DNA from 2 places in the Enterococcus sp. AMC1251 genome. Region 2 is predicted to be linked to the other one. Evidence: a T-box and tRNA genes for the amino acid it is inferred to sense, from the RefSeq annotation. Region 2 holds a T-box; the other holds one or more tRNA genes.
The links. A T-box is a leader RNA that pairs with one kind of tRNA and senses whether it is charged. The one in region 2 lies ahead of pheS (phenylalanine--tRNA ligase subunit alpha), so its partner is inferred to be a tRNA-Phe.
Positions count from the first base shown of each region.

Region 1: it has a tRNA-Phe gene. The T-box ahead of pheS (phenylalanine--tRNA ligase subunit alpha) is inferred to sense a tRNA for this amino acid. The anticodon was not compared.

Region 1 covers NZ_CM177098.1:3,080,913-3,096,082, reverse strand. The annotation lists gene ftsH (ATP-dependent zinc metalloprotease FtsH) at 1-830, shown strand, start outside; gene hslO (Hsp33 family molecular chaperone HslO) at 964-1,860, shown strand; gene dusB (tRNA dihydrouridine synthase DusB) at 1,873-2,877, shown strand; gene lysS (lysine--tRNA ligase) at 2,972-4,468, shown strand; rRNA gene AC4BBR_RS14650 (16S ribosomal RNA) at 5,119-6,679, shown strand; rRNA gene AC4BBR_RS14645 (23S ribosomal RNA) at 6,957-9,868, shown strand; rRNA gene rrf (5S ribosomal RNA) at 9,967-10,082, shown strand; tRNA gene AC4BBR_RS14635 (tRNA-Val) at 10,097-10,169, shown strand; tRNA gene AC4BBR_RS14630 (tRNA-Lys) at 10,176-10,248, shown strand; tRNA gene AC4BBR_RS14625 (tRNA-Leu) at 10,261-10,342, shown strand; tRNA gene AC4BBR_RS14620 (tRNA-Thr) at 10,378-10,450, shown strand; tRNA gene AC4BBR_RS14615 (tRNA-Gly) at 10,459-10,530, shown strand; tRNA gene AC4BBR_RS14610 (tRNA-Leu) at 10,546-10,631, shown strand; tRNA gene AC4BBR_RS14605 (tRNA-Arg) at 10,695-10,768, shown strand; tRNA gene AC4BBR_RS14600 (tRNA-Pro) at 10,779-10,852, shown strand; tRNA gene AC4BBR_RS14595 (tRNA-Ala) at 10,863-10,935, shown strand; tRNA gene AC4BBR_RS14590 (tRNA-Met) at 10,954-11,027, shown strand; tRNA gene AC4BBR_RS14585 (tRNA-Ile) at 11,047-11,120, shown strand; tRNA gene AC4BBR_RS14580 (tRNA-Ser) at 11,152-11,241, shown strand; tRNA gene AC4BBR_RS14575 (tRNA-Met) at 11,376-11,449, shown strand; tRNA gene AC4BBR_RS14570 (tRNA-Asp) at 11,509-11,582, shown strand; tRNA gene AC4BBR_RS14565 (tRNA-Gly) at 11,591-11,661, shown strand; tRNA gene AC4BBR_RS14560 (tRNA-Ile) at 11,666-11,739, shown strand; tRNA gene AC4BBR_RS14555 (tRNA-Ser) at 11,759-11,846, shown strand; tRNA gene AC4BBR_RS14550 (tRNA-Glu) at 11,856-11,927, shown strand; tRNA gene AC4BBR_RS14545 (tRNA-Ser) at 11,946-12,035, shown strand; tRNA gene AC4BBR_RS14540 (tRNA-Met) at 12,169-12,242, shown strand; tRNA gene AC4BBR_RS14535 (tRNA-Asp) at 12,302-12,375, shown strand; tRNA gene AC4BBR_RS14530 (tRNA-Phe) at 12,390-12,462, shown strand; tRNA gene AC4BBR_RS14525 (tRNA-Gly) at 12,481-12,551, shown strand; tRNA gene AC4BBR_RS14520 (tRNA-Ile) at 12,564-12,637, shown strand; tRNA gene AC4BBR_RS14515 (tRNA-Glu) at 12,650-12,721, shown strand; gene licT (BglG family transcription antiterminator LicT) at 12,969-13,808, shown strand; gene AC4BBR_RS14505 (beta-glucoside-specific PTS transporter subunit IIABC) at 13,959-15,170, shown strand, end outside.
Region 2 covers NZ_CM177098.1:1,615,447-1,630,616, forward strand. The annotation lists gene addA (helicase-exonuclease AddAB subunit AddA) at 1-2,799, shown strand, start outside; gene AC4BBR_RS07565 (winged helix-turn-helix transcriptional regulator) at 2,865-3,209, shown strand; T-box leader at 3,251-3,460, shown strand; gene pheS (phenylalanine--tRNA ligase subunit alpha) at 3,562-4,608, shown strand; gene pheT (phenylalanine--tRNA ligase subunit beta) at 4,615-7,038, shown strand; gene AC4BBR_RS07580 (amino acid ABC transporter permease) at 7,092-7,748, opposite strand; gene AC4BBR_RS07585 (amino acid ABC transporter permease) at 7,761-8,459, opposite strand; gene AC4BBR_RS07590 (transporter substrate-binding domain-containing protein) at 8,508-9,332, opposite strand; gene AC4BBR_RS07595 (amino acid ABC transporter ATP-binding protein) at 9,365-10,093, opposite strand; gene racE (glutamate racemase) at 10,553-11,389, shown strand; gene rph (ribonuclease PH) at 11,382-12,731, shown strand; gene AC4BBR_RS07610 (metallophosphoesterase) at 12,742-13,263, shown strand; gene cbpB (cyclic-di-AMP-binding protein CbpB) at 13,449-13,946, shown strand; gene dapD (2,3,4,5-tetrahydropyridine-2,6-dicarboxylate N-acetyltransferase) at 14,061-14,762, shown strand.

The DNA of each region.
Region 1 (15,170 bases), 1.5 Mb from region 2:
TGGTTGCTTACCACGAAGCTGGACATACAATTGTTGGTTTAGTCTTAAGCCGTGCCCGAATCGTTCATAAAGTAACAATTATCCCTCGTGGACGTGCTGGCGGTTACATGATCGCTTTACCAAAAGAAGATCAATTCTTAATGACCAAAGAAGATATGTTTGAACAAATCGTTGGATTACTTGGTGGACGTACAGCGGAAGAAATTATTTTTGATGTACAATCAACTGGTGCTTCTAATGACTTTGAACAAGCAACAGGTATTGCCCGCAGTATGGTGACGGAATATGGAATGAGCGACAAATTAGGTCCTGTTCAATATGAAGGAAACCATCAAGTCTTTGTTGGCCGTGATTACGGTCAAACAAAAGCTTATTCAGAGCAAGTCGCATTTGAGATCGACCAAGAAGTACGTCGTATCTTGATGGAGGCGCACGATAAAGCCCGTGAAATCATCGAATCTCACCGTGCACAACATAAACTGATTGCTGAAAAACTATTAGAGTATGAAACATTAGATGCTCGCAGCATCAAGTCATTGTTTGAAGAAGGCGTTATGCCTCAAGACGTTATCGATAGCCAATTCCCTAGTGAAAAAGCACAAACATTTGAAGAAGCAAAACGTGCACTAGAGGAAAAAGATGCTCAAAGACAAGTCGAAGAAAAACAAGACTTTGAAGAAGCAAAAAAAGAACTACATGATGAATCGGAAGAAGTAAAAGCGGACAGCGACAAAACAGAAGGAAAAGTTCAATCAGAAGTGAAATCTGATAAAGAACACAACAATGATTCTGAATATGACCGCAACAACTTTGACGATCGTTACAAATAAAACATTTAGAGCATCCTTTTTATAGGGTGCTCTTTTCTTCACGCTGAAATTATTTAGTTGAAAAAATGGACAAACCCTAGTATTATCTGATAATGAGTCAGAAAAAGTAGCAAGTGAGAAGAGGAAAATAAAAATGGAAGATTACTTAGTCAAAGCATTATGTTATGAAGGGTCAATCCGCGCATATGCCGTTTGCGCAACCAATACAATTTCAGAAGCACAAAAACGTCATGATACGTGGAGTTCATCAACAGCTGCATTAGGTAGAACGATGGTAGGGGCTTTGCTACTTGGTGCGACATTAAAAGGTGAAGACAAATTAACTGTGAAAGTTCAAGGGAATGGACCTGGTGGAAGCATCGTCGTCGATAGTGATGGCAGTGGTAATACCAAAGGCTATATAAAGAATCCGCACGTTAGCTTAACTTTGAATGAAAGTGGCAAAATCGATGTTCGTGGAGCTGTTGGAACAGAAGGGATTTTTACTGTAATCAAAGACTTAGGCTTGAAAGAAACGTTTTCAGGACAAACTCCGATCGTTTCTGGTGAAATTGGTGAAGACTTCACTTACTTCATGGCGGTTTCTGAGCAAATTCCATCAGCAATTGGCTTGAGTGTTTTAGTTGATACAGATGAAAGTGTTAAAGCAGCTGGTGGGTTTATGATTCAAGTGATGCCAGGAGCAGATGAAAAAACAATCGATTTTATTGAACAACGCTTGCAAGAAGTACCAATGATTTCTCGTTTGATCGATGAAGGAGAATCACCTGAAGGTATTTTAGAACGTCTACTTGGTAAAGATGAAATCGAAATCCTAGAAAAAATGCCTGTTCAATTTAAGTGCAATTGTTCAAAAGAAAAATTTGGGACAGCAATCATTGCAGTTGGATTAGATGAAATCAATGCAATGATTGAAGAAGATCATGGAGCAGAAGCTGTTTGCCAGTTCTGCGGCAACAAATATCACTATAGTGAAGAGGATCTAATTGAACTACGAGATGAAGCAATCAAAAATACCCGTGAAAAGTAGGAGAGATGTGCTATGTGGAAAATAGGAAATGTCGAAATTCCAAATCGCATTGTAGTAGCCCCGATGGCTGGGATCAGTAACGCTGCTTTTCGTGTGACCGTTAAAGAGTTTGGTGCAGGACTTGTTGTCTGTGAAATGATCAGTGACAAAGGAATTCAGCAAAGAAATAAAAAAACCTTAGATATGCTCTATATAGATGAGAAAGAATATCCACTAAGTGTGCAAATTTTCGGTGGAGATAAAGAAAATTTAGTTGAAGCTGCGAAATTTGTAGAAGAAAACACCAAAGCCGCAATTATCGATATCAATATGGGCTGTCCAGTAAATAAAGTGATAAAAGCAGAAGCAGGAGCAAAATGGCTATTAGATCCAAATAAAGTATATGAAATGGTCGATGCCGTTTCCTCGGCCATAGATTTACCAGTAACAGTTAAGATGAGAACAGGCTGGGATGAAGAGCACTTATTTGCGGTTGAAAATGCTCTGGCAGCTGAAAAAGCAGGAGCATCCGCCATCGCTATGCATGGTCGTACGAGAGTTCAAATGTACGAAGGTGAAGCAAATTGGAATATTTTAAAAGAAGTAAAACAACATCTAACGATCCCTTTCATGGGAAATGGGGATGTTCGTACACCGGAAGATGCAAAACGCATGTTGGATTATGTGGGGGCAGATGGTGTGATGATCGGAAGAGCTGCTTTGGGAAATCCTTGGATGATTCAACGTACCAAACAATATCTAGAAACAGGAGAATTGATGCCTGAACCAACACCTCGCGAAAAAATCGAAACAGCTAAAATCCATCTACAACGTTTAGTCGATTTAAAAGGTGAAAAAATTGCAACTAGAGAATTTCGTCAACATGCTTCATACTATCTAAAAGGAATTCCGCGCGCTGCGAAAGTAAAAGTTGCGATCAATCAAGCGGAGACTCAACAAATAATGATTGAGTTGTTAAACGCATTCGAAGAAAAAGCAGAAAAACATGTAGAAAAAGAAACAATCAAAACAATCTAGCAAAAAAAGCAGGCTGAAACAAAAATTCGGCTTGCTTTTTTTTGTTTCAATGTGGCATTATAGGGGTATGTGATTTCAGAATGGAGGAAATACAGTGGCAGATGAACAACAAGCGCACTTAGAAGATCTAAATGATCAAATGCTTGTGCGTCGTGAAAAAATGGAAAATTTACGTGAAGAAGGGATCGATCCTTTCGGGAAACGTTTTGACCGAACACATAACTCAAAAGAATTACATGAACAATTTGACCAACACTCAAAAGAAGAGTTAAATGAAATGGATTTATCAGCGAGCGTTGCTGGTCGTATGATGACAAAACGTGGTAAAGGTAAAGCTGGATTTGCTCATTTACAAGATCGTGAAGGACAACTTCAAATCTACGTGCGTAAAGATCAAGTTGGGGATGAAGCCTATGAAGTGTTTAAGCATGCTGATCTAGGTGATTTCTTCGGAATAACTGGACAAATCATGAAAACTGATACTGGAGAAGTGACCGTTAAAGCTAAAACAATTGTTTTATTAACAAAAGCGTTGCGTCCACTACCTGATAAATATCATGGATTAACAAACATTGAACAACGTTATCGTCAACGTTACTTAGACTTAATCAGTAATAAAGATAGTTTCGATCGTTTCATGAAACGTAGCCAAATCATTAGTGAGATTCGCCGCTATCTTGACAGTAACGGCTACGTAGAAGTGGAGACGCCTGTTTTGCACAATGATGCTGGTGGTGCTGCGGCACGTCCATTTATTACACACCACAATGCATTAGATATGGATTTATACTTACGTATTGCCTTAGAATTGCATTTGAAACGTTTGATTGTCGGCGGTATGGAAAAAGTTTATGAAATCGGTCGAGTATTCCGTAATGAAGGGATTGACACAACGCATAATCCTGAATTCACTATGCTAGAAGCGTATACTGCATATACGGATTATAAAGATGTGATGGATCTAACAGAAGGTATTATCCGCAATGCTGCAGAAAAAGTTTTAGGAACAACAACTATCACTTATGATGGACAAGAGGTTGATTTAGGTTCTGAATTTAGACGTGTTCACATGGTAGATGCAATCAAAGAACAAACTGGTGTAGATTTCTGGCAAGAAATGACTGTTGAAGAGGCACGTGCTTTTGCGAAAGAACATAATGTAGAAATCAATAATAATATGTCAGTTGGTCATATTTTAAATGAATTCTTTGAAACGTTCGTTGAAGAAACACTTCAACAACCAACATTTGTCTATGGACATCCAGTAGAAGTATCTCCTTTAGCGAAGAAAAATCCAGAAGATGGTCGCTTTACCGATCGTTTTGAACTATTTATAGTAGGAAAGGAATTTGCTAACGCATTTACTGAACTAAATGATCCAATCGATCAACGTGAACGTTTTGAAGATCAAGAAAAAGAACGTGAACAAGGAAATGATGAAGCTCATGGTGTAGATGAGGACTTTATTGAAGCTTTGGAATATGGATTGCCACCGACCGGAGGGTTAGGGATTGGAATTGACCGTCTAGTTATGCTTTTAACTGATGCGCAATCAATTCGTGACGTTCTATTATTTCCAACAATGAGATAAAATAAAGAAAAATAGATTTACTGATGATGAAGTGAGACCCAATAGTTAGAGCATGCTCTAACTATTGGGTCTCACTTCAAAATTTACTCTTTTTTATTTTATGAAAAATAATAGAAAATGAGTATATAAACATGTTGTTTTAAACGTAAAAAACGAACAATAAAGAACGGAAATGACAAAATAATCGGCAACGTAAAAAAGTTGAAAAAAAGTGCAAATATTAGTTGACCTAAGCTTAGAAACTTGGTATATTATATCTTGTCGCAAGGCACTGATGAAATACGCCGAATGACAAAAGTAGAATAACGTTTCAGGTTCTAAAAAAACTTGAAAAATCAGGAAGAAAGTTGTTGACAAATAACAAACAACCTGATAAACTAATGAAGTTGTCGCAAAACATTCGATAACATCAAGCAGAAAAAAACTTTGAAACTTTTTTTAAAAAGTGTTGACATCGAATCGGAGATTTGATATGATATAAAAGTTGCTGCGAGGTAACACAGTAGACCTTTGAAAACTGAACAAAGTAAGACGAACCAAATGTGTAGGTTGTTTTTACAACGGTAAAAACAAACAACAATTTTTAACAAAGCGAAGCAATATGCTAGCAACCAAATGAGCTTAACAATCTTCGGATTGTGTTCAACTTTTATTATGAGAGTTTGATCCTGGCTCAGGACGAACGCTGGCGGCGTGCCTAATACATGCAAGTCGAACGCTTCTTTTCTACCGAGTGCTTGCACTCATTTGAAAAGAGGAGTGGCGGACGGGTGAGTAACACGTGGGTAACCTACCCATCAGAGGGGGATAACACTTGGAAACAGGTGCTAATACCGCATAATAGTCAACACCGCATGGTGTAGATTTGAAAGACGCTTTCGGGTGTCACTGATGGATGGACCCGCGGTGCATTAGCTAGTTGGTGAGGTAACGGCTCACCAAGGCCATGATGCATAGCCGACCTGAGAGGGTGATCGGCCACACTGGGACTGAGACACGGCCCAGACTCCTACGGGAGGCAGCAGTAGGGAATCTTCGGCAATGGACGAAAGTCTGACCGAGCAACGCCGCGTGAGTGAAGAAGGTTTTCGGATCGTAAAACTCTGTTGTTAGAGAAGAACAAGTAGGAGAGTAACTGCTCTTGCCTTGACGGTATCTAACCAGAAAGCCACGGCTAACTACGTGCCAGCAGCCGCGGTAATACGTAGGTGGCAAGCGTTGTCCGGATTTATTGGGCGTAAAGCGAGCGCAGGCGGTTTCTTAAGTCTGATGTGAAAGCCCCCGGCTCAACCGGGGAGGGTCATTGGAAACTGGGAGACTTGAGTGCAGAAGAGGAGAGTGGAATTCCATGTGTAGCGGTGAAATGCGTAGATATATGGAGGAACACCAGTGGCGAAGGCGACTCTCTGGTCTGTAACTGACGCTGAGGCTCGAAAGCGTGGGGAGCAAACAGGATTAGATACCCTGGTAGTCCACGCCGTAAACGATGAGTGCTAAGTGTTGGAGGGTTTCCGCCCTTCAGTGCTGCAGCTAACGCATTAAGCACTCCGCCTGGGGAGTACGACCGCAAGGTTGAAACTCAAAGGAATTGACGGGGGCCCGCACAAGCGGTGGAGCATGTGGTTTAATTCGAAGCAACGCGAAGAACCTTACCAGGTCTTGACATCCTTTGACCACTCGAGAGATCGAGCTTTCCCTTCGGGGACAAAGTGACAGGTGGTGCATGGTTGTCGTCAGCTCGTGTCGTGAGATGTTGGGTTAAGTCCCGCAACGAGCGCAACCCTTATTGTTAGTTGCCATCATTCAGTTGGGCACTCTAGCGAGACTGCCGGTGACAAACCGGAGGAAGGTGGGGATGACGTCAAATCATCATGCCCCTTATGACCTGGGCTACACACGTGCTACAATGGGAAGTACAACGAGTCGCTAGACCGCGAGGTCATGCAAATCTCTTAAAGCTTCTCTCAGTTCGGATTGTAGGCTGCAACTCGCCTACATGAAGCCGGAATCGCTAGTAATCGCGGATCAGCACGCCGCGGTGAATACGTTCCCGGGCCTTGTACACACCGCCCGTCACACCACGAAAGTTTGTAACACCCGAAGTCGGTGAGGTAACCCTTGTGGAGCCAGCCGCCTAAGGTGGGATAGATGATTGGGGTGAAGTCGTAACAAGGTAGCCGTATCGGAAGGTGCGGCTGGATCACCTCCTTTCTAAGGAATATTACGGAAACTTACACATTCGTCGATACTTTGTTCAGTTTTGAGAGGTTTACGTTTATCAAAAAAGTTAATCGTTTGATTATCTTTTTTCTTATAATGTTTCTCTCAAACGAATTGTTCATTGAAAACTGGATATTGAAGTAAAAAAGTAATCAAAACAAACCGAGAACACCGCGTTGAAGAGTTAATTAACTGTTCGAAGCTTATTTTATTGGTGACGCCTCTATCGCTAGAGAAACGAACCAAACAATTGATCGTAAGATCATAAGGTTAAGTGAATAAGGGCGCACGGTGGATGCCTTGGCATTAGGAGCCGATGAAGGACGGGACTAACACCGATATGCTTTGGGGAGCTGTAAGTGAGCTATGATCCAGAGATTTCCGAATGGGGAAACCCAGCATCTTTTATAGGATGTTACTTTCCAGTGAATACATAGCTGGTTAGAGGTAGACGCAGAGAACTGAAACATCTAAGTACCTGCAGGAAGAGAAAGAAAATTCGATTCCCTGAGTAGCGGCGAGCGAAACGGGAAAAGCCCAAACCAACAAGCTTGCTTGTTGGGGTTGTAGGACTCCGTTGTGGTAGTCTGTCAAGATAGTCGAAGAACTTGGAAAGGTTCGCCAAAGTGGGTAATAGCCCCGTAGACGAAATGTTGGCAACACCTAGGAGGATCCTGAGTACGGCGGAACACGAGAAATTCCGTCGGAATCCGCGGGGACCATCCCGCAAGGCTAAATACTCCCTAATGACCGATAGTGAACCAGTACCGTGAGGGAAAGGTGAAAAGCACCCCGGAAGGGGAGTGAAATAGATCCTGAAACCGTGTGCCTACAACAAGTCAAAGCCCGTTAATGGGTAATGGCGTGCCTTTTGTAGAATGAACCGGCGAGTTACGATTGCATGCGAGGTTAAGGTGAAGAGCCGGAGCCGCAGCGAAAGCGAGTCTGAATAGGGCGAATGAGTATGTAGTCGTAGACCCGAAACCATGTGATCTACCCATGGCCAGGTTGAAGGTGTGGTAAAACGCACTGGAGGACCGAACCCACGTACGTTGAAAAGTGCGGGGATGAGCTGTGGGTAGCGGAGAAATTCCAAACGAACTTGGAGATAGCTGGTTCTCTCCGAAATAGCTTTAGGGCTAGCCTCGGAATTAAGAATGATGGAGGTAGAGCACTGTTTGGACTAGGGGCCCATCTCGGGTTACCGAATTCAGATAAACTCCGAATGCCATTCATTTATATCCGGGAGTCAGACTGCGAGTGATAAGATCCGTAGTCGAAAGGGAAACAGCCCAGACCACCAGCTAAGGTCCCAAAATATATGTTAAGTGGAAAAGGATGTGGGGTTGCACAGACAACTAGGATGTTGGCTCAGAAGCAGCCACCATTTAAAGAGTGCGTAATAGCTCACTAGTCGAGTGACCCTGCGCCGAAAATGTACCGGGGCTAAACATATTACCGAAGCTGTGGATTACACCTCTGGTGTAATGGTAGGAGAGCGTTCTAAGGGCGTTGAAGGTCGATCGTGAGGACGGCTGGAGCGCTTAGAAGTGAGAATGCCGGTATGAGTAGCGAAAGACGGGTGAGAATCCCGTCCACCGTATGACTAAGGTTTCCTGGGGAAGGCTCGTCCGCCCAGGGTTAGTCGGGACCTAAGCCGAGGCCGAAAGGCGTAGGCGATGGACAACAGGTTGATATTCCTGTACCAGTTGTTTTTGTTTGAGCAATGGAGGGACGCAGGAGGCTAAGGAATGCATGCGACTGGAAGTGCATGTCCAAGCAGTAAGTCTTGAGTAGAGTCAAATGCTTTACTCTGTACGGACAAGCTGTGATGGGGAGGGAAATAATAGTACCGAAGTTCCTGATGTCACACTGTCAAGAAAAGCTTCTAGTGAGAAAACAACTGCCCGTACCGTAAACCGACACAGGTAGTCGAGGAGAGTATCCTAAGGTGAGCGAGCGAACTCTCGTTAAGGAACTCGGCAAAATGACCCCGTAACTTCGGGAGAAGGGGTGCTGACTTCGGTCAGCCGCAGTGAATAGGCCCAAGCGACTGTTTATCAAAAACACAGGTCTCTGCAAAATCGAAAGATGAAGTATAGGGGCTGACGCCTGCCCGGTGCTGGAAGGTTAAGAGGATGGGTTAGCTTCGGCGAAGCTCAGAATTGAAGCCCCAGTAAACGGCGGCCGTAACTATAACGGTCCTAAGGTAGCGAAATTCCTTGTCGGGTAAGTTCCGACCCGCACGAAAGGCGTAACGATTTGGGCACTGTCTCAACGAGAGACTCGGTGAAATTTTAGTACCTGTGAAGATGCAGGTTACCCGCGACAGGACGGAAAGACCCCATGGAGCTTTACTGTAGCTTGATATTGAGTGTTTGTACCACATGTACAGGATAGGTAGGAGCCGATGAACCCGGAACGCTAGTTTCGGTGGAGGCGCTGGTGGGATACTACCCTTGTGTTATGAACCCTCTAACCCGCACCACTTATCGTGGTGGGAGACAGTGTCAGGTGGGCAGTTTGACTGGGGCGGTCGCCTCCTAAAGAGTAACGGAGGCGCCCAAAGGTTCCCTCAGAATGGTTGGAAATCATTCGCAGAGTGTAAAGGCAGAAGGGAGCTTGACTGCGAGACTTACAAGTCGAGCAGGGACGAAAGTCGGGCTTAGTGATCCGGTGGTTCCGCATGGAAGGGCCATCGCTCAACGGATAAAAGCTACCCTGGGGATAACAGGCTTATCTCCCCCAAGAGTCCACATCGACGGGGAGGTTTGGCACCTCGATGTCGGCTCGTCGCATCCTGGGGCTGTAGTCGGTCCCAAGGGTTGGGCTGTTCGCCCATTAAAGCGGCACGCGAGCTGGGTTCAGAACGTCGTGAGACAGTTCGGTCCCTATCCGTCGCGGGCGTTGGAAATTTGAGAGGAGCTGTCCTTAGTACGAGAGGACCGGGATGGACTTACCGCTGGTGTACCAGTTGTTCTGCCAAGGGCATTGCTGGGTAGCTATGTAGGGAAGGGATAAACGCTGAAAGCATCTAAGTGTGAAGCCCACCTCAAGATGAGATTTCCCATTTCTTTAAGAAAGTAAGACCCCTGAGAGATGATCAGGTAGATAGGTTGGAAGTGGAAGTGCAGTGATGTACGGAGCGGACCAATACTAATCGGTCGAGGACTTAACCAAAGAAACGAAATAAAAAAGTATTTCGGGCTGTTTGATTACTACTTCAATCCAGTTTTGAGTGAATAAAAAGCACTCAATTAAATAGCAACAACACCCAGTGTGGTGGCGATAGCGAGAAGGATACACCTGTTCCCATGCCGAACACAGAAGTTAAGCTTCTTAGCGCCGATTGTAGTGAAGGGTTTCCCTTTGTGAGAGTAGGACGTCGCCACGCTAAAGTGTTGTCTTGGAGGTTTAGCTCAGCTGGGAGAGCACCTGCCTTACAAGCAGGGGGTCGGCGGTTCGATCCCGTCAACCTCCATTTTTTGAGCCGTTAGCTCAGTTGGTAGAGCATCTGACTTTTAATCAGAGGGTCGCAGGTTCGAGCCCTGCACGGCTCATAGAAATATTTTGCGGGTGTGGCGGAATTGGCAGACGCACTAGATTTAGGATCTAGCGCCTTACGGCGTGGGGGTTCAAGTCCCTTCACCCGCATCTTTAGTCTCGTTTTATTACTAGGCGATTATAACGCCGGCTTAGCTCAGTTGGTAGAGCATCTGATTTGTAATCAGAGGGTCGAGGGTTCAAATCCTTTAGCCGGCATCCAGACTGCGGAAATAGCTCAGTGGTAGAGCACCACCTTGCCAAGGTGGGGGTCGCGGGTTCGAACCCCGTTTTCCGCTTAGCCTTTTCAAAACGCCGGGGTGGCGGAACTGGCAGACGCACAGGACTTAAAATCCTGCGGTGAGTGATCACCGTACCGGTTCGATTCCGGTCCTCGGCATTGCTTTGAACCACTATGAATGGCAATTGTGAAATTGACAGAATAGGGGTTGAAAAGTATAAAGCACCCATAGCTCAACTGGATAGAGTGCTTGACTACGAATCAAGAGGTTAGGGGTTCGACTCCCTTTGGGTGCATTTTTAGCTACGGGAAGTAGCTCAGCTTGGTAGAGCACTTGGTTTGGGACCAAGGGGTCGCAGGTTCGAATCCTGTCTTCCCGATTTATTTTGTGGGGCCTTAGCTCAGCTGGGAGAGCGCCTGCTTTGCACGCAGGAGGTCAGCGGTTCGATCCCGCTAGGCTCCATTAGTACTTTATTATTTTCGCGGTGTAGCTCAGCTGGCTAGAGCGTCCGGTTCATACCCGGGAGGTCGGGGGTTCGATCCCCTTCGCCGCGATTTCTTTTTTAAGAGCCAAGGACCTTTAGCTCAGTTGGTTAGAGCAGACGGCTCATAACCGTCCGGTCGTAGGTTCGAGTCCTACAAGGTCCATTGTAGTGACAATTAACAATATATTTATTTCGGAGGATTACCCAAGTCCGGCTGAAGGGAACGGTCTTGAAAACCGTCAGGCGGGTAAAACCGTGCAAGGGTTCGAATCCCTTATCCTCCTTTACTGAGAATCACTGTAAGTGGCTTTGCCAGAACAGATGATGAACAGTACTTGGCGAACGAAGTGAGAGAAGTAACCTTACTAGTAATCACCAAGAAAAATCACCTTTTATAGTCATATAGACTATATATTATCGCGGGGTGGAGCAGTCAGGTAGCTCGTCGGGCTCATAACCCGAAGGTCGTAGGTTCAAATCCTGCCCCCGCAATTGCTTTTAAATTTGTTTTAAAAGTATGAGTAGTATAGTGATGCAATACATTTATTATTGGTTTGGTAGTTCAGCTGGTTAGAATGCCTGCCTGTCACGCAGGAGGTCGCGGGTTCGAGTCCCGTCCAGACCGTTTTAAATGCGGGTGTAGTTTAGTGGTAAAACCACAGCCTTCCAAGCTGTTGTCGCGAGTTCGATTCTCGTCACCCGCTTTATGGGCCTATAGCTCAGCTGGTTAGAGCGCACGCCTGATAAGCGTGAGGTCGATGGTTCGAGTCCATTTAGGCCCATTTTTCAAATTATTTTCTTGGGGAAGTACTCAAGTGGCTGAAGAGGCGCCCCTGCTAAGGGTGTAGGTCGGGAAACCGGCGCGAGGGTTCAAATCCCTCCTTCTCCGTTTCATAGCGGCCCGTTGGTCAAGCGGTTAAGACACCGCCCTTTCACGGCGGTATCACGGGTTCGATTCCCGTACGGGTCATTTTTTAATATTTATTTCGGAGGATTACCCAAGTCCGGCTGAAGGGAACGGTCTTGAAAACCGTCAGGCGGGTAAAACCGTGCAAGGGTTCGAATCCCTTATCCTCCTTTACTGAGAATCGCTGTAAGTGGCTTTGCCAGAACAGATGATGAACATACTTGGCGAATGAAGTGAGAGAAGTAATCTTACTAGTAATCACCAAGAAATATCACCTTTTATAGTCATATAGACTATATATTATCGCGGGGTGGAGCAGTCAGGTAGCTCGTCGGGCTCATAACCCGAAGGTCGTAGGTTCAAATCCTGCCCCCGCAATTGCTTTTAAATTTGTTTTAAAAGTATGAGTAGTATAGTGATGCAATACATTTATTATTGGTTTGGTAGTTCAGCTGGTTAGAATGCCTGCCTGTCACGCAGGAGGTCGCGGGTTCGAGTCCCGTCCAGACCGTTTTATTTATTTTTGGCGCAGTAGCTCAGTTGGTAGAGCAACGGATTGAAGCTCCGTGTGTCGGCAGTTCGATTCTGTCTTGCGCCATTTTGAAAGAAGAAACATGCGGGTGTAGTTTAGTGGTAAAACCACAGCCTTCCAAGCTGTTGTCGCGAGTTCGATTCTCGTCACCCGCTTTTTTTCTTTAAGGGCCTATAGCTCAGCTGGTTAGAGCGCACGCCTGATAAGCGTGAGGTCGATGGTTCGAGTCCATTTAGGCCCATAATTTGTAAAAGGCCCGTTGGTCAAGCGGTTAAGACACCGCCCTTTCACGGCGGTATCACGGGTTCGATTCCCGTACGGGTCATGTCTTTAAAGCATTTTGCTAGTTGCATAATGTTTTTTTTTATATTTTTTTTATGAAAACGTTGACAATGCAGTTGTAATAATGTATTCTAAGCTTGTACACAACAAGTGAATATACGGATAGTGATTGTTTAAATACAAGCTAAACCTAATTTTTCCAAAAAGGGAGAGTATCTTCTTTTTTGGAAAGGTTGGGTTTTTCTTTTTTTATGATCAAAGGAGTTAGGAGTGAAGAAGGGAGTGAAAAAATGATTATTCAAAAAATTTTGAATAATAATGTTGTGATTACGTTGGATGTGAATGAACAAGAACAAATTGTGATGGGACGTGGTATTGCATTTAAAAGAAAGATTGGAGACTTTGTAGCAGAAGAGCAGATCGATCAAGTTTTTCGTTTAGCCAACCAAGATACTTCTTTGAAATTTCAAGAGTTGTTAGGGGAACTACCTCTAGAAGTAATGCAGCTGTCAGACGAAATAATCAAGTATGCAAAAACAAAACTAGGTAAAAAATTAAATGATACTATTTTTATTTCTTTAACAGATCATCTTCATACTGCATTAGAGAGAATGAGACAAGGAATTGAAGTGAAAAATTTTTTGTTATGGGATATCAAGCGTTTTTTTTCAGATGAATATTTTATTGGGAATAAGGCAGTTGACATGGTTAAAGAAAAATTGGGTGTTCAATTGTCAGAAGATGAAGCAGGATTTATCGCTTTACATCTGGTTAATGCGGAAATGGATGAAGAAATTGGCAATGTTTATGAACTAACAAAAATTATGCAAGAGATTACAAATATTGTTAAATATCATTTTAAAATTACTTTTAATGAAGACTCAGTTTATTTTTATCGTTTTAGTACTCATTTAAAATTTTTTGCTTATCGTTTATTAAATCATAAAGAATTTCGAGATGAAGATGATGGAGAATTATATGAAGTGATTAAAAAAAAGTACCGTAATGCATATAATTGTGTAAATAAAATCGCGGCGTTTTTGACGGAAAATTATTGTTATGCTATTTCTAGGGAAGAAAAGATGTATTTGATTATTCATATCGCGCGTGTAGTACAAACCAATGGTTAGCAAGATTATTATCTTAATAGATCAGCAATATGATGAAAGGTGGATAGAAGAGAAGCAATGTACAGTAAGACCCTTTGGATAGTGACATTAAGTTGGCTAAACCTTCAAAAGTAATGTATTGAAAAAAACGAAACTTTGGAGGAATAAAAAATGGGAAAATATCATGATTTGGCAGAGAAAATTGTTAACAATGTAGGTGGAAAAGAGAATATTAATAGCTTGACACATTGTGTTACACGCTTACGTTTTAAGTTGAAAGATGAAGCAAAAGCAAATGACGATATATTGAAAAATATGGATGGCGTAGTCACTGTAATGAAAAGCGGTGGGCAATATCAAGTAGTAATTGGAAATCATGTGCCTGCAGTTTATGAAGATGTTCTAAGCATTGCTGGGATTTCAGCAGATGCAGAACAAGGATCATCTGGGGGAAATTTATTTAATCGTTTGATTGATATATTAAGTGGTTGTTTCCAACCTTTCTTAGGTGCCTTAGCTGCAGCAGGAATGGTAAAAGGACTAAATGCATTACTTGTTTTCTTGAAATTATATGCAGATACTTCTGGAACGTATACGATGTTAAATGGTATTGGTGATGCAATTTTTTATTTCATGCCAGTGATTCTAGGCTATACAGCAGCTAGAAAATTTAATTTAAACCCAATGGTGGGGATTGTTATTGGAGCTGCCCTTTGCTACCCTACAGTGCAAGGCAGCGCATTACAAGCGGCCTTTGAAACAACTGCAGGAGCTGGAGCAGCAGCGCCATATAGTTTATTAGGATTACCTGCTTATGATACGTTTTTAGGTATTCCATGGGTTGGTGCGGGTTATACAAGTAGTGTTGTACCGATAATATTCATTGTTGCCTTTGCAGCGCAAATTCAAAAACTTTTCAAGAAACTTATTCCTGAAGTTGTTCAAACGTTCTTGGTACCATTTTTTGTACTATTGATTGCATTGCCGATTGGTTTCTTAGTCATTGGTCCGATTATCAGTATGTTGACAGATTTATTGAGTGCTGGCTTCCAATCTTTGATGGGCTTCTCACCAGCATTGTATGGCGTTATCCTTGGTTTCTTCTGGCAAGTATTAGTTATTTTCGGTTTACACTGGAGTGTGGTGCCGCTTGCAATCATGCAAATTACTCAAGAAGGAGCAAGTCAAGTATTAGTTGGTTCTTTTGCGGCAAGTTTTGCTCAAACAGCAGTAGTTATGGCTATGTTCTTTAAGTTAAAAGATGCGAAAATGAAAGCTCTTTGTCCTCCTGCAATCATTTCTGGGATTTTCGGAGTAACTGAACCTGCCATTTATGGTATTACGTTGCCAAGAAAAACACCGTTCATTTTTTCAATGATCGGA
Region 2 (15,170 bases):
CAAATGAAGGAGATCTTAGAACGATCCCAACCGCTCGTTCAAGAGATGGCTAAAGTGGGGAAAGCATTTATAGATACTTACAGCAAACAAAAACGAAGAAAAGGGTTAGTCGATTTCAATGATTTGGAGCATTTCACCTTAGCCATCTTAGCAAAAAAAGAAGCGGGTGATTGGTTTGCTACTGAAGCTTCCAACTATTATCGAGAGAAATTTGATGAAGTATTAGTAGATGAATACCAAGATATCAATCGATTACAGGAGACGATTCTGTATTGGTTAAGAAGACCCTCAGCCGAGGATGGGAATTTATTTATGGTTGGGGACGTCAAACAATCGATCTATTCTTTCCGTTTAGCTGATCCAACATTGTTTATTGAAAAATATAATCAATATGGTCAAAATAAAGACGGAAAACGAATCGTTTTAGCTGAAAATTTCCGCTCTAGAAAAAACGTTTTAGATTTTACTAATTTAGTTTTTGAACAATTGATGGATGAACGAGTTGGACAAATTGCCTACGATGAGGCGGCGCAACTTGTTCATGGATTTGACCAATTTGCTGAAGCTGAAAATTATGATACGGAACTACTGATTTATGAAAAAAAATCAGAGCAACTGGAAGAAACGCTTATATTAGCTGATTCTCAATTGATTTTAGAAGATAAAACAGAAGGCGAATTGCATATGACAGCGCTGAAAATCAGAGAATTAATTGATAATAAATATTTGATTTATGATAAATCGACTAAAGAAAATCGACCACTGAGCTATAAGGATATAGTGTTGTTGACGCCAACTAAGAAGAATAATTTAACAATCTTAGAAATATTCAAACTAGCTGGAATTCCGATTCAAGTCAATGATGCTCAAAATTATTTTCAAGCAACTGAGGTTCAGACAATGGTTGCTCTTTTACAAATCATAGACAATCCGTACCAAGATATTCCCCTAGCGGCTGTACTGCGTTCGCCTATTGTAGGATTGAAAGAAAATGAATTGGTTACGATCCGTTTAGCAGCTAAGAAAAGTTCTTATTATGAAGCGTTTTTAGCGTTTAATCAAAATGAAGCTAGGGATTCAGAACAGCAATCATTAAAAGGAAAAACAACGAAATTTGCTGAATGGTTGGAACAATGGAGAGAAATCGCTAGAAGAAATCAGTTGGCGACACTTATTTGGCAAATTTATCAAGATACTGCTTACCTTGATTATGTAGGAGGGATGCCTGCTGGTAAACAAAGACAAGCAAACCTATTTGCATTAGTCGATCGAGCTGCCAGTTATGAACAAACAAGCTTTCGTGGGTTATTTCAATTTGTTCGTTTTATTGAAAAAATGCAGGAGAAAGATAAAGATTTAGCTGAGCCAGTGATCTTAAGTGAAGAAAATGCGGTTCGCGTTATGACGATCCATGCTAGTAAAGGCTTGGAATTTCCGGTAGTCTTTATTCTAGATATGACCAAAGAGTTTAATCTTGGAGACTTGAACGAACGTTATATTTTTGATGATCGCTTAGGTGTAGGGATTCGTTATCTTGATCAAACAGACCGTATGTTATATGAAACATTGCCTTTTCTAGCAGTCAAACAGGCAAAATTAAAAAAATTACTTTCAGAAGAAATGCGTAAATTATATGTAGCACTGACGCGCGCTGAGCAAAAGCTTTATTTAGTAGGTTCATATAACAACCAAGAAGCTGCTTTTAAAGAATGGCTGAGGGTTGGTGATGTTCAGACAAAAGTCTTGCCTAGTGAAAATCGTTTACAAGGTAAAAGTAGCTTGATGAACTGGGTAGGGATGAGTTTGATTCGTCATGAGAAAATGGCGGAGTTTCAAACTGAATTTGAAACTGAGAAAATTGCAGGGATCACACAACATTCTGCAGGTTTTTCCATTGCTTTTATGACAGAAAAAGCCATCCAAGAACAGTTTGCACAACTTCAGTTTGTTGATACAAGCGCTATAAAAGAAGCGCGTACAGAAAATAGTGATCCTAAATTTATAGAAAAAGGTCTTCGTCGTTTAAATTATGATTATCCTTATCAACTTTCAACCAAAACGACGAATTATCAATCGGTATCGGAAATTAAACGTGTATTTGAAGACCCAGACAATAAAGAAATTGCAAAAATCGAAGTAGATGAAAAAAATACAATTCAGCCAACGCCGATGATCGTTCATCGAATGAGTGAAGGAGAGCTAGGCAAACCTAAATTTATTGAAACAATACGAAAACCATCCGCGTTAGAAATTGGAACAGCAACCCATTATTTATTGCAACTTTTAGACTTGAACGAAGAACCAACAAAAGAGGGCATTATTCAACTAATCGAAGAATTAGTTCAAACTAAAATCATACAAGATAATGTAGCGAAACAAATTAATATAGATCAAGTTCTTTCTTTCTACCGTACAAGCTTAGGACGACTTTTGTTAGAAAATCCAGCAAGAGTTGTTCGTGAACAACCCTTTTCAATGTTATTGAATGCTGAAGAACTGATTAAAGATTACCCAAAAGGAACCCAAGATGATTTATTGATTCACGGAATGATCGATGGATACGTTGAACAAGCTGAAACTTGTATTCTCTATGATTACAAGACTGATTTTGTCCAAGATATTGAAAATACGCAAGAAATCAAAAAAATCATCCGGCGTTATAGAGGTCAATTAAATTTATATAGAAAAGCGTTAACGCAAGCAACAAATAAACAAGTAAATCAAGTATTCTTAGTATTATTGTCTGCTGGAATCATTATTGACATGGACAAAGAAGAGATTATTGAAAAAATGATATAAAATGAAAGCAAATCTACTTACAAATTGTAAGTTGTGTGCTATACTCAGTTCACGAGGTGAGGAAAATGGAGCAAGTAAAGACAACTGAATTTTCACTATGTCCTAAATTCGAAAAGGCTTTTGCGATTTTAGGGAAGAAATGGAATGGTTTAATTATTGATGTCTTGTTGGAAAATGGTCCTCAACGATTTGGTGAGTTAAGACAAAAAATCCCTGAACTAAGCGATCGAGTGTTAGTAGAACGCTTAAAAGAATTAGAAGGAGAAGGGATCATCTCTAAAGCAGTTCGCTGTGATGAGAGTAGCCGTCTGGAATATTTCCTCACGAATAAAGGTAAGGACTTACAACAAGCAATGGAACAAATTCAGCATTGGGCAGAAAAATGGGTCACGACTGAAGAATGCAGTTGACCTAAGACTTAATTTCTTGTAAACTGTAATCAATTGAATAACAAAAAACGTAGATGGAAAAAAGTAGTTTGGCTGATACGGAAAGGGAAAACCTGTCATAGACTGGAAACAGGTTGCGTAATCGAAAAATGAAGTTCACTTCCGGAGTTTGTTTGTTCCAAAGAGAGCAGACCGGTGAAACCCGTTATAAGAATTGAGTGCATGATTTTTTATCATGAAGTAGGATGGTAACACGATAGCTCGTTCCTTTAAGTAGGTGCGGGCTATCGTTTTTTATATGAGTATTTTAGATGTTATGCAATTAATTTACTGCTTTGAACTCAATTATCAGATAAAAGAAAGGAATAGAGAAATGACATTAAAAGCTCAATTAGAAGCCTTGAGAGATGAGACATTAACGAAGATTCAACATGCAGCTGATCTTAAAGCATTAAACCAAATTAGAGTAGAAACACTAGGTAAAAAAGGTCCGATCACAGAAGTTTTGAGAGGAATGAAAGATTTATCGGCACAAGAACGTCCAGTCGTTGGAAGTTTTGCTAACGAAATTCGAGATTTATTGACTGAAGCCGTGGAAGCACGTAAAGAAATCCTAGAAACAGCAGCATTAAATGCCGCTTTAGAACAAGAAACAATCGATGTAACTTTACCAGGCAAACAAATGACACATGGAACTCGTCATGTATTATCTCAAGTAATGGAAGAAATCGAAGATATCTTTGTTGGGATGGGCTACCAAGTCGTCGAAGGATATGAAGTGGAGTCAGATCATTATAATTTCGAACGCATGAACTTACCAAAAGATCATCCAGCTCGCGATATGCAAGATACGTTTTATATTTCAGATGATATTTTAATTCGTACACATACATCACCTGTGCAAGCAAGAACAATGGAAAAACATGACTTTTCAAAAGGTGCATTACGCATGATTTCTCCAGGAAAAGTATTCCGCAGAGATACCGATGATGCAACACACAGCCACCAATTCCATCAAATTGAAGGCTTAGTTATCGATAAAAATATCACAATGGGCGACCTTAAAGGAACACTAGAAGTTGTTATGAAAAAAATGTTTGGAGAAGATCGTAAAATTCGTCTACGTCCAAGTTATTTTCCGTTTACCGAACCCTCAGTTGAAGTTGACGTTAGTTGCTTCAAATGTGGTGGGTCAGGCTGTAACGTCTGCAAACAAACTGGTTGGATTGAAATTTTAGGTGCAGGAATGGTTCATCCAGATGTTTTATCAATGTCAGGAATCGATCCAAATGAATATACTGGATTTGCTTTTGGTTTAGGACCAGATCGTGTAGCGATGTTGCGTTATGGTGTGAATGATATCCGTAATTTCTATCAAAATGATTTACGTTTCTTAAATCAGTTCAAGGTAAAGGAGTAGTCGACGATGTTAGTTTCTTATAAATGGTTAAGTGAGTATTTAGATCTTTCAAAAATTTCTGCAAAAGAATTATCTGACCAAATGTCTTTGACTGGAATCGAAGTCGAAGGTGTTGAAGTGCCAGAAGAAGGCTTGAAAAAAATAGTGGTCGGTGAGGTTAAAGAATGTATTCCTCATCCGAATTCTGATCATTTATCGATTTGCCAAGTAGATATCGGTGAAGAAGAATTATCGCAAATTGTTTGTGGTGCATCGAATGTTAAAGTCGGCATCAAAGTGATTGTTGCTTTACCTGGCTCTCGTATTACAGGCAACCAAAAAATCAAAAAAGGGAAAATGCGCGGTGAAGTGTCAAATGGCATGATTTGTTCTTTGCAAGAACTAGGTTATTCTGATAACGTGATTCCTAAAGCTTATTCTGACGGAATTTATTACATGCCAGAAGAGGCTGCTAATGGCGATGATGTCTTTTCTTATTTAGATATGGATGATCATATTATTGAGTTATCGATCACACCAAACCGTGCAGATGCTTTAAGTATGCGCGGCGTTGCCTATGAAGTAGGGGCTATTTATCGCCAAACCCCTAAATTCAATGATGAACTTTTGGAAGAAGATGCTAGCGAGACTGTTGCTGATTATATTTCTGTTGAAGTCGAAGATAAAAAAGATGCACCGGCTTATCAAATCAGAATCATCAAAGATGTAAAAATTGCTGAAAGTCCGTTGTGGTTGCAAACCCGTTTAATGAATGAAGGGATTCGTCCTATCAATAACGTAGTCGATGTAACAAACTACATTCTGTTATTATTTGGTCAACCATTACATGCATTTGATTATGATAAGTTAGAGAGCAAAACTATTTTAGTAAGACGTGGTAAATCTGGTGAAGAAATCGTCACTTTGGATGATGAAACAAGAAAAGTATCGGATGAAAATATCGTCATTACAAATGGTAAAGTTCCAGTAGCTTTAGCTGGTGTAATGGGTGGTGCGGATTCAGAAATTACTGACGGAACAACAACGGTTGCTTTAGAATCAGCTTTATTTGATTCTTTATCTATTCGTAGAACATCTAAACAGTTCAATTTACGTAGTGAATCTTCTAGCCGATTTGAAAAAGGGATTAATCATGGAACGATTGGTGAAGCCGGTGATGTCGCTGCAGCAATGATTGCTAAATTAGCTGGAGGAACAGTTGTTTCGGGGAAAGCAATGGGCTCTGAATTAACAATTGAAGATGTTGTTGTAAGTGTAACGATTTCAAGAATCAATGAGTACTTAGGTACTGATATGGATCAAGAAACGGTTAGTGAAATTTTTGATACGTTAGGATTTGCTTACGAACTAGACCAAGAAAAATACACTGTAACGGTTCCATCTAGACGTTGGGATATTACGATCGAAGCCGATTTGATCGAAGAAGTTGCACGTATTTATGGCTATGATAACCTACCATCAACTTTGCCAAAAGGTGAAACTGTGGCAGGAAGTTTAACGAGTGGACAATTATTAGTTCGTAAAATAAAAAGTTTGTTAGAGGGCTGTGGCGCAAGTGAAGCAATCAGCTACGCTTTGACAACGGAAGAAAAATCTCGTCAATTCATGATGAGAGAAAGCCTAACAACAAGCCTGCAATGGCCGATGAGTGAAGAACATTCTGTTTTAAGAATGAACTTGATTTCAGGCTTACTGGATGATGTAGCTTATAATGTTGCTCGTAAAAATAGCAATGTTGCACTTTACGAAATCGGACGAGTATTCTATCAAGATAACGATCCTAAAAAACAATTACCACATGAAGAAAATCATTTAGGTGTTGTATTATCAGGAAATAAAGTGGCAAAAGACTGGCAGACAAAAGAAGCCCCAGTTGATTTTTATACAATCAAAGGAATGCTTGAAGTGTTATTTAACTCTGTAGGTATTGCGGATAAAATATCCTATGAAGCGACCAAAGAGAATCAAGAATTGCATCCTGGAAGAACTGCATTGATAAAATTAAATGATACAGTTATCGGTTTTGTCGGTCAAGTTCATCCAGCTGTGGCAAAAGAATATGAAATTCCTGAAACATATGCTGCTGAATTAAATCTTCAAGCTATTATAGAAGAAGAAAATGACGCTTTAGTTTATCAACAAATTTCAAAATTCCCAGCTGTTTCTAGAGATATTGCGTTACTAGTTGATGAATCAGTAACAAGCCAAGAATTGGTTGGAACCATTTCTGAACACGCTGGAAAATTCTTGCAATCCGTTCATTTATTTGATGTTTACCAAGGAGAGAATATCGCTGAAGGTAAAAAATCAATGGCGTATAGCTTAACTTTTGTAAACGCGGAAGCGACATTGGTAGACGAAGAAATCAATCAATCAATGGAAAAAGTAGAAAAAGCTTTAGTAAAAGAATTTAATGTAACGATTCGATAAAAAATAAGAGTGTAGCAAAACTAAAAAATAGTTTGTGCTACGCTCTTATTTTTTTATACCCAATGTCTAGAAAGCCATCTTGAAAATTGAGAGATAGAGAAGTTGATTACGAAATACATCAAAGCGACAAGCCCGTATATGGCAAAGACTTGTTCTGTTTGCGCATAGCGCCCCATTAAGATATATGATTTGCCAAATAATTCTTGTAGAGCAATGACTGAGTATAAAAAACTAGTATCTTTTATTACAGTCACAAACTGTGAAACAATAGCTGGTAAAACATTGCGAATCGCTTGAGGCAAGACGATATACAAAAGAATTTGGAAATGATTAAACCCTTGTGAACGTGCCGCTTCTTTTTGCCCTTTATCTACACCATTTAAACCACCACGGATAATTTCAGCAAGAGCGGCAGTTGTAAAAACGGTGAAGCTGACAATACCAGCAGGTGTGGACTTGATCTTAAAAATCAAGAAAATTACATAAATCCACAATAGATTTGGGATATTCCGAACGATTTCAATATATAAACTAGCTAAAAATTTAAAAAGGCCAGTTTTTTGATTTCTCAACACAGCTAAAATTGTGCCAAAAATCGTACTTAACACGATCGATACAAAAGAGATATATAGTGTAAGCTTCAAACCATCGAATAGAAATCGCAAGTTATTGCCGGTCAGAAGTTGGCTCATTTGTTCTGAAAAAGACATGTTTGCATCCTCCTATCTGGTATAAGCTTTCTTATTATTTTCTTCCAATTTCCGAGCTAAGTTGGCTAGAGGGAAACACAAAACAAAGTAAAGCAATCCTGCTACAGTGAAAGCTGGAATGTAATTTAAATTGACTGAGGACCAACTATTTGCTGTAAACATTACGTCAGCTCCAGAGATGATTGCAACAGTCGATGTATTTTTTATTAAATTAACGATTTGATTGGTAAGCGGCGGCAACATGATGCGCCATGCTTGAGGTAAGACCACGTAACGCATCGTTTTTCCATAAGAAAAACCTTGGGAATAAGCGGCTTCGAATTGCCCTTTAGGAACAGCCCCAATTCCAGAACGAACGACTTCTGAGATATAAGCGCCATGATAAAGACCCACACAAAGAATGGCAATGGTCGTTGTTGAGAAGGTCAACAGTGGGCTAATCAAAGGGAAACCGTAATAGACGACGATAAATTGAATTAATAATGGTGTATTTTGAAAAAACTCAACATAAATTCGACTGATTACGTTCAACAATTTATGTTGCATAGCGGATAGACTGCCGAAAAAAATACCTAATAGCATAGCAACAATCAGTGAACCTAAAGCTAATAAAATGGTATAGAGGAAAGCATCTCCAAAAAGTCTCCAATCTTTAAATAATGCTTCCCATCGATACAGTGCAAAAGGGCCTGCATTTGCTATAATGAACATGTAATTCCCCCCCTAAATTCTAATAGATTTACATAGAATCGGGAAGAATTAGTCCAGATTCCACGTTTTGTAAATTTTTTCTAAAGTGCCATCTTTTTCCCATTTTTCGATGGATTTATTCAATTGATCATTCAATTCAGTATTTGCTTTTTTCGTTGCGATTCCATATTCTTGCGGTGAGAATCCATCTTTAAGGATTTCTGTGCTATCGTCTACATAACCTGTTAAAATAGATTTATCAACTGAAAAAGCATCAATTCTTTTAGATGTTAAAGCTGTTTTCAGTTCAGGGTAAGAACCAAGTTCTTGGTATTTAAAGGTTACACCTAATTCTTTAGCCTGCTTTTCAATCGCTTCTTTGGTAGTCGCTGATTGAACGACGCCAATTGTTTTTCCATCTAAACTAGCAGTATCAGTAAACTTATCAGCTTTTCTTACTAAAAAGCCAACTTCGTCTTTATAATAAGGCGTTGTAAAATTGTATGTTTCTTTTCGCTCATCTGTAATCGTAAACGTTGCGATCACCATATCCAATTCACCATTATCTAATAAAGGGCCGCGAGTTTTAGCTGTTACGCCAACAAACTCGACATTATCTTCACTGCCGGTCAATTCTTTTGCGATTAAGCGAGCGATGTCTGGTTCCATTCCTTCATTTTTATTCGTATCTGGATTCATATAGCCGAAATTAGGTACATCTTCTTTAACACCGACTTTAATGACACCTGCATCTTTGATTTTCTGAAGATCAGTTGTACTTTTATTGCCAGAATCAGCAGAATTTTTATCATTTCCGCCACTGCCGCATCCTACAATTAAACCAAGTAATAGAGTAAGGGATAATGCAGCTAGTAATTTTTTCGTTTTTTTCATTTAAAATTCCTCCTTGTATCTGATTTGTTGTCTTAATTATGAATAATTTTACTTAAAAACTCTTTTGCACGTTCATTTTGAGTACTAGTGAAGAAATGATCTGGTGTTCCTGTTTCGATGATCTGACCATCATCCATAAAGATAACTTTGTCGGCTACTTGCCGAGCAAAACCCATTTCATGTGTCACACAAATCATTGTGATATTTTGTTTTGACAAATCCACCATAACATCCAAAACTTCTTGTATCATTTCTGGATCAAGGGCTGAGGTTGGTTCGTCAAATAGGATAATTTCTGGATGCATATTTAAAGCTCGTGCAATGGCGACACGTTGTTGTTGTCCGCCTGAAAGTTGAGCAGGGTAGGCGTGGGCTTTATCCGCCAATCCAACTCTTTCTAAGTATTCCATACCTGTCTTTGTAGCTTCTTCTTTACTAACACCTTTGACTTTGATTGGAGCTAACGTCAGGTTTTGGATGATTGTTTTATGAGCGTATAGATTAAAACTTTGAAAAACCATCGCCACTTTTTGACGAATCTTTTGAACGGGTGCTTTTGGTTCAGTAATGTCGATACCGTCAACAAATATGTGGCCATCAGTAACTTTTTCTAAATGATTGATACAACGGATCAATGTACTTTTACCAGAGCCGGAAGGACCGATGATTACGATCTTTTCTCCTTCGTTAACGTTTAAAGAAACGTCCTTCAATACATGATGTTCCCCAAAAAACTTATTTACATGTTCCAACGAAATCATGGACATTCTCCTTTATGTATAAAATTATTACATCATTTTTAACGAGCGTGGACTAGTGAGCAAATGGATAGATGGATAAAAAATAAAGAAATCGTTCATAATATATAAAACTGAGAATATGGAAAGATTCATATGCAAATTGATATTGCTTAACATATAGGTGATAAACTATAGGATAAACAGTGAACCTAATTTCTTTATAAAAATTGTTTTCTTTTAAATTTAATCTATCAGCCATAAATCTATCTATCCGTTAATGTTAGAAATTATAACATATGAAAAATGAGATTACCAGTATTTTTGAATAGCTACCGAAAAAAAGAGTTGAAAAGCTGAAACAAAATGAAAAATTACTGTAGAAAGAATGATATAATAGGATTTAATGAATATGACTTGAAAAAAGGTAGTAAAAAGTAGAGAATAAGAGTGTTGAAAAAATACTGTAAAGGTTTGATTGACTTGAATAATTATGAAGCAATAGGATTGATAGATTCTGGAGTCGGCGGACTTACGGTGGTAAAAGAAGCATTAAGACAACTACCAAATGAACGTTTGATTTATCTTGGCGATACAGCACGATGCCCATATGGTCCAAGACCTGCTGAGCAAGTGATTCAATTTACTTGGGAAATGACAAATTTTCTTTTGGAAAAAAACATCAAAATGTTAGTAATCGCCTGTAATACTGCTACAGCTGTTGCATTAGAAGAAATCAAGGCGAAATTGGATATTCCAGTTGTAGGTGTGGTCCTGCCAGGAACTAGAGCGGCATTAAAAGCAACAAAAAATAATCGCATCGGTGTGATCGGCACTGCAGGAACTATCAAAAGTAGCGCTTATGAAGAAGCATTGAAAAGCAAAGCGCCCAATACATTTGTTTCTAGTTTGGCTTGTCCAAAATTTGTTCCAATCGTTGAAAGTAATGAGTTTCACTCTTCTGTAGCAAAGAAAATTGTGTCAGAAACGTTAAATCCCTTGCAATTGAAAAAACTAGATACCTTGATTTTAGGTTGTACTCATTATCCATTATTACGTCCTTTAATTCAAAATGTAATGGGAAATCAGGTGAAATTGATTGATTCAGGAGCAGAAACAGTGAGTGAAGTGAGTATGCTGCTGGATTATTTTGATATAGCTAATACGCCGCAGTACAAAAATGAACCAAATGAATTTTATACCACTGGCTCTGCAAAAATGTTTAAAGCAATTGCCAATGAGTGGTTAGATTTAGAAACAATTACCGTTGAGCAAGCTCGATTATCGAATATCTTAAGTGGAGGAAAGAAACATGATTAGACATGATGGAAGACAAGTAAAAGAATTAAGAAAAATCACCATTGAGACGAATGTCTATAAACATCCAGAAGGTTCAGTAGTGATTTCTTTTGGTGATACTAAAGTCATCTGTTCTGCAACCGTGGAAGAAAAGGTTCCACCATTTTTAAGAGGCGAAGGAACAGGCTGGGTGACGGCAGAATATAGTATGCTTCCAAGAGCTACAAATACAAGAAACATCCGCGAAAGTGCAAAGGGAAAACTAACTGGCAGAACAATGGAGATCCAACGTTTAATCGGTCGCTCATTACGTGCAGTTATTGATTTGGAAAAATTAGGTGAAAGAAGTATCATCGTTGACTGTGATGTGGTTCAAGCAGATGGAGGCACCCGAACAGCGAGTATTACGGGCGCGTTTGTTGCAATGAGAATTGCAGTCGACAAAATGCTTAAAAAAGGCGTTTTACAAGAAAACCCAATTAAAGAGTATCTGGCTGCAGTTAGTGCAGGTATTTTAAGCGATGGTCAATGCGTTCTTGATTTGGATTATGCGGAAGATTCGGCTGCAGCTGTTGATATGAATTTGGTAATGACAGAATCTGGGAATTTTGTTGAACTTCAAGGAACAGGAGAAGAAGCGACTTTCTCTGGTGATGAGTTAAATGCATTATTATTCTACGGTAAAACGGGTATCGAGCATCTGATTGCGTACCAAAAAGAAGCATTACTGAATCAATTTTCTGAAAAGGTTTTTCCCACCGAAGCGAAAACAATCGTTATTGCTACAAGAAATCCAGGAAAAGCCAAAGAGTTCACTAAAATTTTTGCTGAAAAAGACTATCGTGTGAAAACTTTATTAGATTATCCAGAACTACCAGATGTAGAGGAAACTGGGAAGACTTTTGAAGAAAATGCTCGTTTAAAAGCCGAAACCATTGCTGAAATTTTAAAACAACCTGTTTTAGCGGATGATTCCGGACTAATTGTTGATGCTTTAGACGGTAGACCAGGGATTTTTTCGGCCCGTTTTGCTGGCGAACCAACAAATAACGCTGCTAATAATGCTAAATTACTCCATGAATTAACGGGAGTACCAAAAGAAAAACGAACAGCAACATTCCATTGCACACTTGTTTTTGCTGCTCCTAATAAAGAAAGTTTAGTTGTTGAGGGGGATTGGTCAGGAGAAATCGGCACGATTCCTCGTGGTGATCATGGATTCGGCTATGATCCATTGTTTTTTGTACCAGAAGAACAAAAAACAGCAGCTGAACTTTCAGATGAGCGTAAAAATGAAATCAGTCATAGAGGAAAAGCCGTTGCAAAACTAAGAGATCAATGGGAACATTGGTTAAAAAACTAGGAGGTTTTACATGAAATATCTAGTAGTAAGTGATAATCATGGCGATCGTAACGTGTTAGTTGATTTAGTAGATACTTATCGTGGAAACGTTGATAAAATGTTTCATTGTGGTGACTCAGAATTAGAACCTACCGATAAATTATGGCATGATTTTATCGTCGTTAAAGGAAATTGTGATTATGATCCTGAATTTCCTGATACAATCGTAGAAAAAAATGAATTGGATACTATTTTTATGACACATGGTCATCTGGCGAATGTCCGTTCTGGCTTGACATCTCTTGCTTTACAAGCAAATAATTCCAAAGCGAACATTGTATTATTTGGACACACGCACGAAATTGGTTGTGAGGTTCGAGCAAATGTTCTTTATTTGAATCCAGGAAGTATCAGACTGCCTAGAGGGCCAATTCAACATAAATCTTATGCGATCATTGAAAGTAAGGAAGATCAATTGATCGTTCAATATTATGGTCGTGATCACAAGCCATATAAAGAACTGCATTTTGTTTTTAATAAAAATTACCTTTAGATAACTTTTACTTGAAATAGTGGGAGCTGTTATTCTCTTTGCGATCAATAGTTAAAAGTGACGAAAATAAGATCAAATCTTAATTTTTTATAAGAGTTATGAAAAAAGTTTGAATTTGAAGACATTTGCTTCTGTTTTCTGTACAATGATAGTTGTGGCAAAGAAAATGAAATGGAGGCACTCCTATGATTGGAACTGCTGTAAAAGAATTATTATTAGAAAAACAAGAAACCTTTTTAATACCAGCGGAGAACGTTGCAAACGTAATGTGTTTGAATCCGCTAAGTCATGCCCTATTGGTTTTATCTCAAGTAAAATATTCAAAAATTCCTGTTTTAGACAAAGGAGATCGTTTTGTTGGTCTAATTAGTTTGTCTGACGTGGTGGATAAAATGTTTGATATTACATCTGTTGATTTTGATAAATTGAAGGATTTTACTGTTGCGGATGTTATGGAAGTCAACGTTCCAATAATTGGTGAACAATGGGAATTGGAAGATGTTCTTCATTTACTCGTTGATGCAGCTTTTCTACCCGTTGTGGATGATAACCAATGCTTTAAAGGGATTATTACGCGCAAAGAATTATTAAAGGCAATCAATCACATGGCTCATGAACTGGAACGAAAGAATGTCATTTTACCAAAATCTGACGGAGAATCCATAGAAATGAAAGTGATTTGATTCTTTATCAAGCATTGGCGTTCATTCATTTTTTGATAAGATAGACATTTAAAAGCAACGAGCATTCTAAAAAAACACTTTGTTATATTGCTTAATTTGAAAGGAGTTATTTTAATGGACGCATATGAAATTATTAACTATATTGGGAATGCTGAGAAAAAAACACCAGTAAAAGTTACCTTGAAAGGCAAACTTAAAGAAGTAACCTTTCCTGATGAGATTCAAGCATTTACGAATTGTAAAACGGGTACTTTATTTGGTGAATGGAAAGTAATTAAAGAATTTCTGAAAAAAAATAAAGACAGTATCATAGATTATGTGATTGAAAATGACTCACGCAATTCTGCGATTCCAATGCTAGATATTAAAGAAGTCAATGCACGGATTGAACCAGGAGCAACAATCAGAGATCGAGTTGAGATCGGTGATAATGCCGTGATTATGATGGGCGCTGTGATCAATATCGGTGCGGTGATTGGGGAAGGAACAATGATTGATATGGGTGCAATTTTAGGCGGACGAGCAACAGTCGGTAAAAATTGTCATATTGGCGCAGGAACCGTTCTAGCTGGTGTAATTGAGCCGCCGAGTGCAGAGCCAGTGGTAATCGAAGACAATGTTTTGATTGGTGCAAATGCTGTTGTACTAGAAGGTATTCGAGTAGGTGAAGGAGCCGTTGTTGCAGCAGGAGCTATTGTTGTTGACGATGTTGCACCTTATACTGTGGTTGCCGGAGTGCCAGCTAAAAAGATAAAAAACATCGATGCAAAAACCAAAAGTAAAACAAATATGATGGAAGAATTGCGGAAATTGTAATTCGTAATAGTGCTTTAATTTAAGTATAGAAGTGTAACTGATACAGAAAAAGCAAACTATTTGTTCTGTAATTGATTATCCACTATGACACTAGTTTTTGATAAAAACTATTTAACCAATTGTCATTCTTTTTTCTGAATATTCTTGTGCTAATTCTTGCATAGCAGTATCTAATGGCTGGTATGCTTTTTTTTATTTCCTCCTTTTTTATTCTTTTGTGGAATGGAACCTAGAGCTTCAAAAGAATGCGTAGAAGTTTTAGGAAAAAAATTAAGCAATGTGGCAATTATTGACATTGATCAGAAAAAATTAACTCTAGATGAATTTGTTCATATTATTATTAGTGTAGGCGTTCGGAATGATAAGAGCTTTATAATACTTGGTTTTGCAATGTTCGAAATTTCTTTT